DNA from 2 places in the Pseudomonas sp. TE3895 genome. Region 2 is predicted to be linked to the other one. Evidence: riboswitches for the same ligand, from Rfam matches in the RefSeq annotation. Region 2 holds a riboswitch; the other holds the start of a gene.
What was found. Region 2 has a riboswitch for cobalamin ahead of ACZ889_RS16450 (CbtB domain-containing protein). Riboswitches for the same ligand answer to the same signal wherever they lie in the genome.
Positions count from the first base shown of each region.

Region 1: it holds a riboswitch for cobalamin, as region 2 does, so the genes downstream of both, cobO (cob(I)yrinic acid a,c-diamide adenosyltransferase) here and ACZ889_RS16450 (CbtB domain-containing protein) in region 2, are expected to answer to the same signal.

Region 1 is NZ_JBWBQE010000001.1:5,730,084-5,734,277, reverse strand. It holds gene hda (DnaA regulatory inactivator Hda) at 1-443, shown strand, start outside; gene ACZ889_RS25920 (C40 family peptidase) at 571-1,209, shown strand; gene ACZ889_RS25915 (C40 family peptidase) at 1,348-1,881, shown strand; cobalamin riboswitch at 2,004-2,224, shown strand; gene cobO (cob(I)yrinic acid a,c-diamide adenosyltransferase) at 2,345-2,956, shown strand; gene ACZ889_RS25905 (cobyrinate a,c-diamide synthase) at 2,953-4,194, shown strand, end outside.
Region 2 is NZ_JBWBQE010000001.1:3,657,547-3,661,740, reverse strand. It holds partial or broken gene ACZ889_RS16465 (alpha/beta fold hydrolase) at 1-672, opposite strand, end outside; gene ACZ889_RS16460 (LysE family translocator) at 694-1,323, opposite strand; gene ACZ889_RS16455 (GNAT family N-acetyltransferase) at 1,447-1,926, shown strand; cobalamin riboswitch at 2,046-2,268, shown strand; gene ACZ889_RS16450 (CbtB domain-containing protein) at 2,362-2,550, shown strand; gene ACZ889_RS16445 (CbtA family protein) at 2,560-3,246, shown strand; gene ACZ889_RS16440 (cobalamin biosynthesis protein) at 3,246-3,632, shown strand; gene cobM (precorrin-4 C(11)-methyltransferase) at 3,667-4,194, shown strand, end outside.

The sequences.
Region 1 (4,194 bases), 2.1 Mb from region 2:
GCGTAGAACTGCTCGACTACCTGGCCCAGTACGAACTGGTGTGCATCGACGATCTGCATGTGATCGCCGGCAAGGCGGATTGGGAAGAGGCCATGTTCCACCTGTTCAACCGCCTGCGCGACAGCGGCCGACGCTTGCTGCTGGCTGCCTCGGCATCACCGCGTGAGCTGCCGATCAAGCTGCCGGACCTGAAGTCGCGGTTGACCCTGGCGCTGGTGTTCCAGATGCGTGGCCTGTCCGACGAAGACAAGCTGCGCGCCTTGCAGCTGCGAGCTTCGCGCCGTGGCCTGCACCTGACCGACGAAGTCGGCCATTTCATCCTCACCCGCGGCGCGCGGAGCATGAGCGCGTTGTTCGACTTGCTCGAGCGCCTCGATCAGGCGTCGCTGCAGGCACAACGCAAGCTCACCATTCCTTTTCTCAAGGAAACCCTCGGCTGGTAACCCCCTGAAAACCCTGGGCCAGAGCGGTAAAACAAAAAAGTCACATCTTTTTCGATAAAATTTGCAAATGGCCATGATAGAGGGCATAGTTTCACCCTTCTAAAGGATTACAGACACGGTCGTGCCCATGCTAAAGCGCTTCGCACCCCTCGTGCCACTCGCACTCGTGACCCTGCTTTTTGGCTGCGCGGCCCAAGGCCCGGTATCTCAGCCCCAGGATCACACGCCGATCACTGCACAATCGGCTATCAAGGCCAAGGCCTCTTCCTCGTCGGTATTCGGCGAGCCGGAAGAGCTGGCCACCGAAGATGACCTGGCGTCTTTCTCCGGCAGCAAGCCTTACCAATTGCCGGTTCTGGCTGACAGCATTCTCGAGCGCGGCATGTCGTTGATCGGCACCCGCTACCGCTTCGGTGGTACCTCGGAAAAGTCCGGCTTCGACTGCAGTGGCTTCATCGGTTACCTGTTCCGCGAAGAAGCGGGCATGACGCTGCCGCGCTCCACGCGTGAAATGATCAACGTCGATGCCCCGAAAGTGGCCCGCAACAAGCTCAAGCCAGGTGACTTGCTGTTCTTCAGCACCAATGGCCGTGGCCGGGTAAGCCATGCCGGGATCTACCTGGGCGACAACCAGTTCATCCACTCCAGCAGCCGCCGCAGTGGTGGTGTGCGCATCGACAGCCTCGGTGATCGTTACTGGAGCAAGACCTTCATTGAAGCCAAGCGAGCCTTGGCCATGGCGCCGACCAACATCGCGCGCAACTGATATCAAAATGATGTACCCTGCCGCGGCGGTGATGCTTTAAAAAAGCTCGCCGCCGTGCGCATTTACAGAAAGCGTCTAATCTAAACTCTCAACTCTTTTCGGCTGCAGCGCAGCGGTCTCAGACAGGATGTTCTGGCCATGGTAAAGATGGCGCGCTTCGCATTTTTCTCCTTGGCAGCCTTGCTGGCTGCATGCTCCAGCCGTGCGCCTGCGCCGGCCCCTGTGGTACAGCCGCAGGTTACCTATAGCCAGCCCAGTCCCTCACCGATTGCCGATGACGTGCTGATCCGCGCCATTGGTCTGGTTGGTACGCCCTATCGTTGGGGGGGCAATACGCCGGATTCCGGCTTCGACTGCAGCGGCCTGATCAAGTATGTGTACCGTGATGCTGCTGGCATCAGCCTGCCGCGCTCGACGCGAGAGATGATTGTCATGCGCGCACCGACGGTGGATGTCAGTTCGCTGCAGTCTGGTGACCTGGTGTTCTTCGCCACCAGTGGCGGCTCGCAGGTCAGCCATGCCGGCATCTATGTCGGGGACGGGCGCTTCGTGCATGCACCTTCCACCGGTGGCACCGTGCGCCTGGACTACCTGTCAAACAGCTACTGGGCCAAGGCCTACCTGCAGGCCAAGCGGGTGATTCCGCAAGGGCATCTGGCACAGAACCCTTGATATCCATGCCTGTTTAGCGGCCTCCTCGAGCTCGGGGCCGATACCGGCTGCCTGGATTCAAGGTGGTTTGCTCACCCGCCAGACCTCCCGCTTCGATTGACGCTCCCGGTGCAACCCTCTAACCTTCGCGGCGTGTTTCAGGTGCCCTGCCAGCCCCGACTGGGCAGGGTGAAACTGGGAAGCCGGTGGGCGCCAGCATGGCGCGATTCCGGCGCTGCCCCCGCAACGGTGGATGAGTAAAAGGCCGCGCAGGGCCACTGGATGCCAGCATCCGGGAAGGCGCGCAGGCCAGGGCCAAGGCCCACTCACAAGCCCGGAGACCGGCCTGATACTGCCAACGGCATCACGGAGGGTGATGCGCGGTGCACCGTGGCGCCCAGCCATGGCCTCTGCGCGTTCTCCGTTTGCCTGCCTATTACCTGTCGCCGCGCATTGCCGTGGTGCCAGCCAGCGGAGAACCCTGATGAGCGATTCCACCGAACGCGACGAACGCCACCTGGCGCGCATGCAGCGCAAGAAGGCGGTCATCGACGAACGCATCGCCAATTCCCCTAACGAGTGTGGCCTGCTGCTGGTGCTGACCGGCAATGGCAAGGGCAAGAGCAGTTCGGCCTTCGGCATGCTCGCGCGCGCCTTGGGCCACGGCATGCAATGCGGTGTGGTGCAGTTCATCAAGGGCCGCAACAGCACCGGCGAGGAGCTGTTCTTCCGTCGCTTCCCCGAACAAGTGCGCTACCACGTGATGGGCGAGGGCTTTACCTGGGAAACCCAGGACCGCCAGCGTGACATCGCTGCTGCGCAAGCCGCCTGGGCGGTGTCGCGCCAGTTGCTGCAGGACCCAGGTGTACAGTTCGTGGTGCTGGACGAGCTCAACATCGCCCTCAAACATGGTTACCTCGACCTGGACCAGGTACTGTCCGACATTCAAGCCCGCCCGCCCATGCAGCATGTGATTGTCACTGGCCGCGCTGCGAAGCCCGAGATGATCGAACTGGCCGATACCGTGACCGAAATGGGCATGCTCAAGCACGCCTTCCAGGCCGGTATCCGCGCACAGAAGGGCGTCGAACTGTGAGTCGATCGCGCCACTGCCCCGCCGTGTTGATCGCGGCACCCGCCTCAGGCCAGGGCAAGACTACCGTCACTGCTGCGCTGGCCCGTCTGCACCGCAACCTCGGGCGCAAGGTGCGGGTGTTCAAATGCGGGCCCGACTTTCTTGACCCGATGATTCTCGAGCGGGCCAGTGGCGCGCCGGTGTATCAGCTGGACCTGTGGATGATCGGTGCCGAAGAAAGCCGTCGTCTGCTGTGGGAAGCTGCTGGCGAGGCTGACCTGATCCTCATCGAAGGGGTGATGGGGCTGTTCGACGGCACCCCGTCAAGCGCCGACCTGGCGCGCCACTTTGGCGTTCCGGTGCTGGCGGTGATCGATGGCACAGCCATGGCCCAGACCTTCGGAGCCCTGGCCCTGGGCCTGGCGCGGTACCAGGCCGATCTGCCGTTCGCCGGCGTGCTGGCCAATCGGGTAGGCAGCCTGCGTCATGCGCAACTGCTCGAAGGCAGCCTGACCGAGGGCTTGCGCTGGTATGGCGGCTTGTCCCGCGAACGCGGCATCGAACTGCCCAGCCGCCACCTGGGCCTGGTGCAGGCCAGCGAGCTGAATGACCTGGACACCCGCCTGGACGCTGCCGCCGAAGCGCTGGGCGCCAGTTGCGATGCGGCGTTGCCGCCGCCAGTCAGCTTTGCCGAGCCGGAACCGCAAGCCTGCGTTGCCTCGCTGGCCGGTGTGCGCATAGGCGTTGCGCGGGACGAGGCGTTCGCCTTCACGTATGGCGCTAACCTCGACCTGTTGCGCAACCAGGGTGCCCAGCTGGTGTTCTTCTCGCCGCTGCACGACCACGAACTGCCGGCGGTAGACAGCCTGTATCTGCCGGGTGGTTATCCTGAGCTGCATCACCATGCGCTGGCCGCCAACGCACCGATGTGCGAGGCGATCCGTGCCCACCACGCGCAGGGCAAGCCATTGCTGGCCGAGTGCGGCGGCATGCTGTACCTGCTCGATGCCCTGACTGACGTGGCCGGTGAACGTGCCGAACTGCTCGGCTTGCTGCCGGGTGAGGCGACCATGCAGAAGCGCCTGGCCGCGCTGGCGCTGCAGGCGGTGGAGCTGCCGGAGGGGACCTTGCGCGGTCACACCTATCACCATTCGCTGACCAGCACTGCGCTGGAACCGATTGCCCGGGGGCTGAGCCCCAACGGCGGGCGTGGCAACGAGGCGGTTTATCGTCTGGGCCGGCTGACGGCCTCTTACGTG
Region 2 (4,194 bases):
ATGCGTTTAGGGAATGAGCTGAAGATCTCCACTTCACGGCTGGGCCGGCACTTGAGCACCACGGCCTCGCCACACTCACCGATGGCATGCTCGACATAGGCCTGCAGTGCCGCATGGGTCCAGCCTTTGAAGATACCGCGCCCTTCCAGCGAGGCCAACGCCGACTCGCGATCGGGCCAGTGGCTGCGGCGGCTGGCGGCCTTACGGGCCAGGGCGTGACGCTGATGCAGGCCGACCAGGGCTGCCGCCCCCCATCACACCGATCATGCGTCGGCTGAACAGTACCGGGTCAAGCAGCACGGCACGTGCGAACAGTTGCGGCTCACTGCCCAGGATCAGCCCCGTAAGCACGCCACCAAAGCTGTGCCCTACGGCAAACCGCTGGACGTCGCCATACTCGCCACGCCCGCCCTGAAAGGCCTCCACCGCCAAGGCAGCGGTGCGGTTCCAGCCGCGAAACACCCCACCATGGTCACTGTCCCCATGGCCCTGAACGTCGCAAAGCCACAGGTCGAAATGCTCGCCCAGGCGCATCAGCAACGGTTGGTAAGCCAGGCAACAGAAGCCGTTGCCATGCAGAAAGTGCAGCAGCGGTTTGCCACTGGCCGGGGTTCGCCAGCCACGCAGGGTGAAACCTTCGGCGCATTCGTGGGACCAGGGAATCAACTGCATCGGCTTACTGTACTCTCGGGGTCAGGAAAACGCTGATTCTACAAACAGCAGCGGGTACAGTGAAATCACCAGCAACAGGGCCATCACGACATTGAACAGCATCAGCCAGCGCGAGTTTTGCAACAGGTTGCGCAGGGCGCTGCCGAACATCACCCATACCCCCACGCTGGGCAAGTTGACCAACGCGAACAAGGCCGCAATGACGATCACGTTGGTTACATAGCCTTGCGCTGGCGTGTAGGTGGTAATCGCCCCTACCGCCATCACCCAAGCCTTGGGGTTGACCCACTGGAACGCCGCCGCCCCCCAGAAGCCCAGCGGTTTGCGGGCACTGGACGCGGCCGTGCCGACCGGCCCGGAAGTGGCGATCTTCCAGGCCAGGTACAGCAGATAGGCGGCGCCCGCGTAGCGCAGCACCGTGTACAGGGGTGGCCAGGCCTTGAATACCTCACCCAGCCCCAGGCCGACGGCCAGCACCATCATCATGAAACCAAAACTGATACCCAAGGCATGAGGGACCGAGCGGCGCACGCCGAAGTTCACCCCCGAGGCCAGCAACATGGTGTTGTTGGGGCCCGGGGTGATGGAAGACACAAAGGCAAACAGCACAAAGGCGGTCAGCAGGTCGGCAGAGGCAAGCATGGCGGGCATTCCACTTTCTTTATGGGTGCTGTCACACTAACGGAGCGCCACTCCCAGCAACCGGTACAGTTCGATTAAATTACGCAGATACACATCACTGTACCGACAATCCGGATCAAGGAAGCCGTCACCATGAGCCTCACCATTCGCCCTGCCGTTCGTACCGATGCCGAGCAGATCCTCACCTTCATCACCGAACTGGCCGAGTACGAACGCGCGCGCCACGAGGTGGTCGCCACCCTTGCCGACATCGAGCACAGCCTGTTCGACGAAGGCAGCACTGTGCACACCCTGATGTGCGAGCGTGATGGCCGTGCAATTGGCTTTGCCGTGTACTTCTACAGCTACTCGACCTGGCTCGGGCGCAATGGCATCTATCTGGAAGACCTGTACGTAACCCCCGAGCAACGCGGCGATGGCGCCGGCCGGCAGTTGTTGCAGCACATTGCCCGCGAAGCGCTGGCGAACAACTGCGGGCGCCTGGAATGGAGCGTGCTGGACTGGAACGAGCCAGCGATCGGCTTCTACCAGAAACTGGGGGCCGAGGCGCAGGATGAGTGGGTGCGCTACCGGCTGGATGGCGACAAGCTGGCGGCATTCGCCCGCGGGTGATCGCCCGGTTTCTGCACTTCTGCCTGCTGGAAGAAGACTGCAGGCCTGAGCCTGTCGTACCTGCTGTTCGACAGCCTCGCACGCTGTATGACATTGACGCCAAGCCCGCCCCATGCTCTCCTTATGCCTCGCGTTCAGGTGCCCCTCAGGGGGTGAAACGGGAAACCGGTGCGTCCCAGGCCCTTCAGCAGGGCCGGACAATGCCGGTGCTGCCCCCGCAACGGTAAGCGAGTGAAGCGTCTGTACCACTGTGCCTCGTAGTACGGCATGGGAAGGTGACGCGTTCCAGGAGCCCAGCTCTTCCTCGCAAGCCCGGAGACCGGCCTGGCGTTCATGAACACCCCGCGGTGGGCGGGCGCTGTTGCATTCCCTTGGGCGACCACGTCCGGGGCTGCCGCGCTCGCCCATTGCCCACAAAAAGCAGAGGATCGCGTCATGCCCGTCACCAGCGCCAAACAACACAGCCTTGCTACCCCCGTTACCCTCAGCCAGCGTGTAATCATCGCCGTCGGTGCCAGCTTGCTGGGTTTGTGCCTAGTGTACTTTGCCGGGTTCTCGCACATCGAGGCTGTGCACAACGCTGCCCACGACACCCGCCACAGCGCCGCCTTCCCCTGCCACTGAGTACGCCTGATGATCACGCGCATTGCCCGTACGGCGGGTTTCAGCGGGCTCCTTGCAGCCCTGTTGCTGACCTTGCTGCAAAGCTTCTGGGTTGCCCCGCTGATTCTGGAGGCGGAAACCTACGAGTCCTCGGCCCCGGCCGCACACCACGAACACGGTAGCGAAGTGGCCGCTCATGAACACAGCGCCGAAGCCTGGTCGCCGGAAGACGGCTGGCAGCGCGTGCTGTCCACCACAGGCGGCAACCTGGTGGTCGCAGTCGGCTTCGCCCTGATCCTCGCCGCCCTGTACAGCCTTCGCGAGCCCAAACGCGCTACCACTGGCGCATTGTGGGGGTTGGCTGGCTTCGCCGTGTTCTGCCTGGCTCCCACCTTGGGCTTGCCACCAGAACTGCCGGGGACTGCGGCCGCCGACCTGGGGCAACGCCAAACCTGGTGGGTTGGTACAGCCAGTGCCACAGCGCTGGGCCTGGCCTTGCTGGTGTTCGCCCGCCACTGGCTGCTGAAGGCGCTGGGCGCCGTGCTGCTGGTCATTCCTCATGTGATCGGTGCACCGCAACCCGATGTGCACGAAAGCCTGGCCCCTGAAGCATTGGAAACCCAGTTCAAAGTCGCCTCCTGGCTCACCAACGCCGCCTTCTGGCTGGCCTTGGGCCTGCTCAGCGCCTGGCTGTTCCGCCGTTCCAGCCAGGCTTGATGCCTGCCTTCTATGCCGGTTTTGGCTGCCGCCGGGGTTGCCCGGCAGATGCCTTGCAACGCTTGCTGCGCCAGGCCCTGGACAATCAGGGGCTGGCGCTGGCCGACCTGCGCGGCATCGCAAGCATCAGCCTGAAGGCCGACGAGCCCGGCTTGCAGCAATTGGCAGAGCGCCTCGGTTTGCCCTTGGTGCTGTACCATGGCGCGCAACTGCAACCCTATGAACCACTGCTCAGCCACCGTTCCGCCGCTGCCCACCAGCACAGTGGCTGTTGGGGCGTAGCCGAGAGCGCGGCACTGGCCTTGGCCAGCCAGCGGCAGGGTACGGCCAGGCTGCTGCTGACGCGCCAGGTACTGGGCCCGGCGACGCTCGCCCTGGCCTGCTGAGCGTTTCGTACCCTCTTTTTTGCCAGGACTTTGCATGACCATCTACTTTATCGGTGCCGGCCCCGGCGACCCGGAGCTGATCACGGTCAAGGGCCAACGGCTGATTCGTCAGTGCCCGGTGATCATTTATGCCGGTTCACTGGTACCCGCCGCCGTGCTCGAAGGCCACCAGGCCGAAACCGTGATCAACAGCGCCGAACTGCATCTGGAACAGATCATCGCTGCCATGCGCAGCGCACACGAAAAAGGTCAGGATGTGGCCCGGGTGCACAGCGGCGACCCCAGCCTGTACGGCGCCATCGGTGAGCAGATTCGCCACCTGCAGGCGCTGGGCATCGATTACCAGATCATCCCCGGCGTTACCGCCACGGCAGCGAGCGCCGCCCTGCTCGGCTGCGAGCTGACCTTGCCTCAAGTGGCGCAGACCGTGATCCTCACCCGCTATGGCGACAGCTCGCCCATGCCGCCGGGTGAGCAGTTAGGGGACCTGGCGCGCCATGGCAGCACCCTGGCAATTCATCTGGGGGTCAAGCACCTGTCGCGCATTGTCGATGAGTTGATG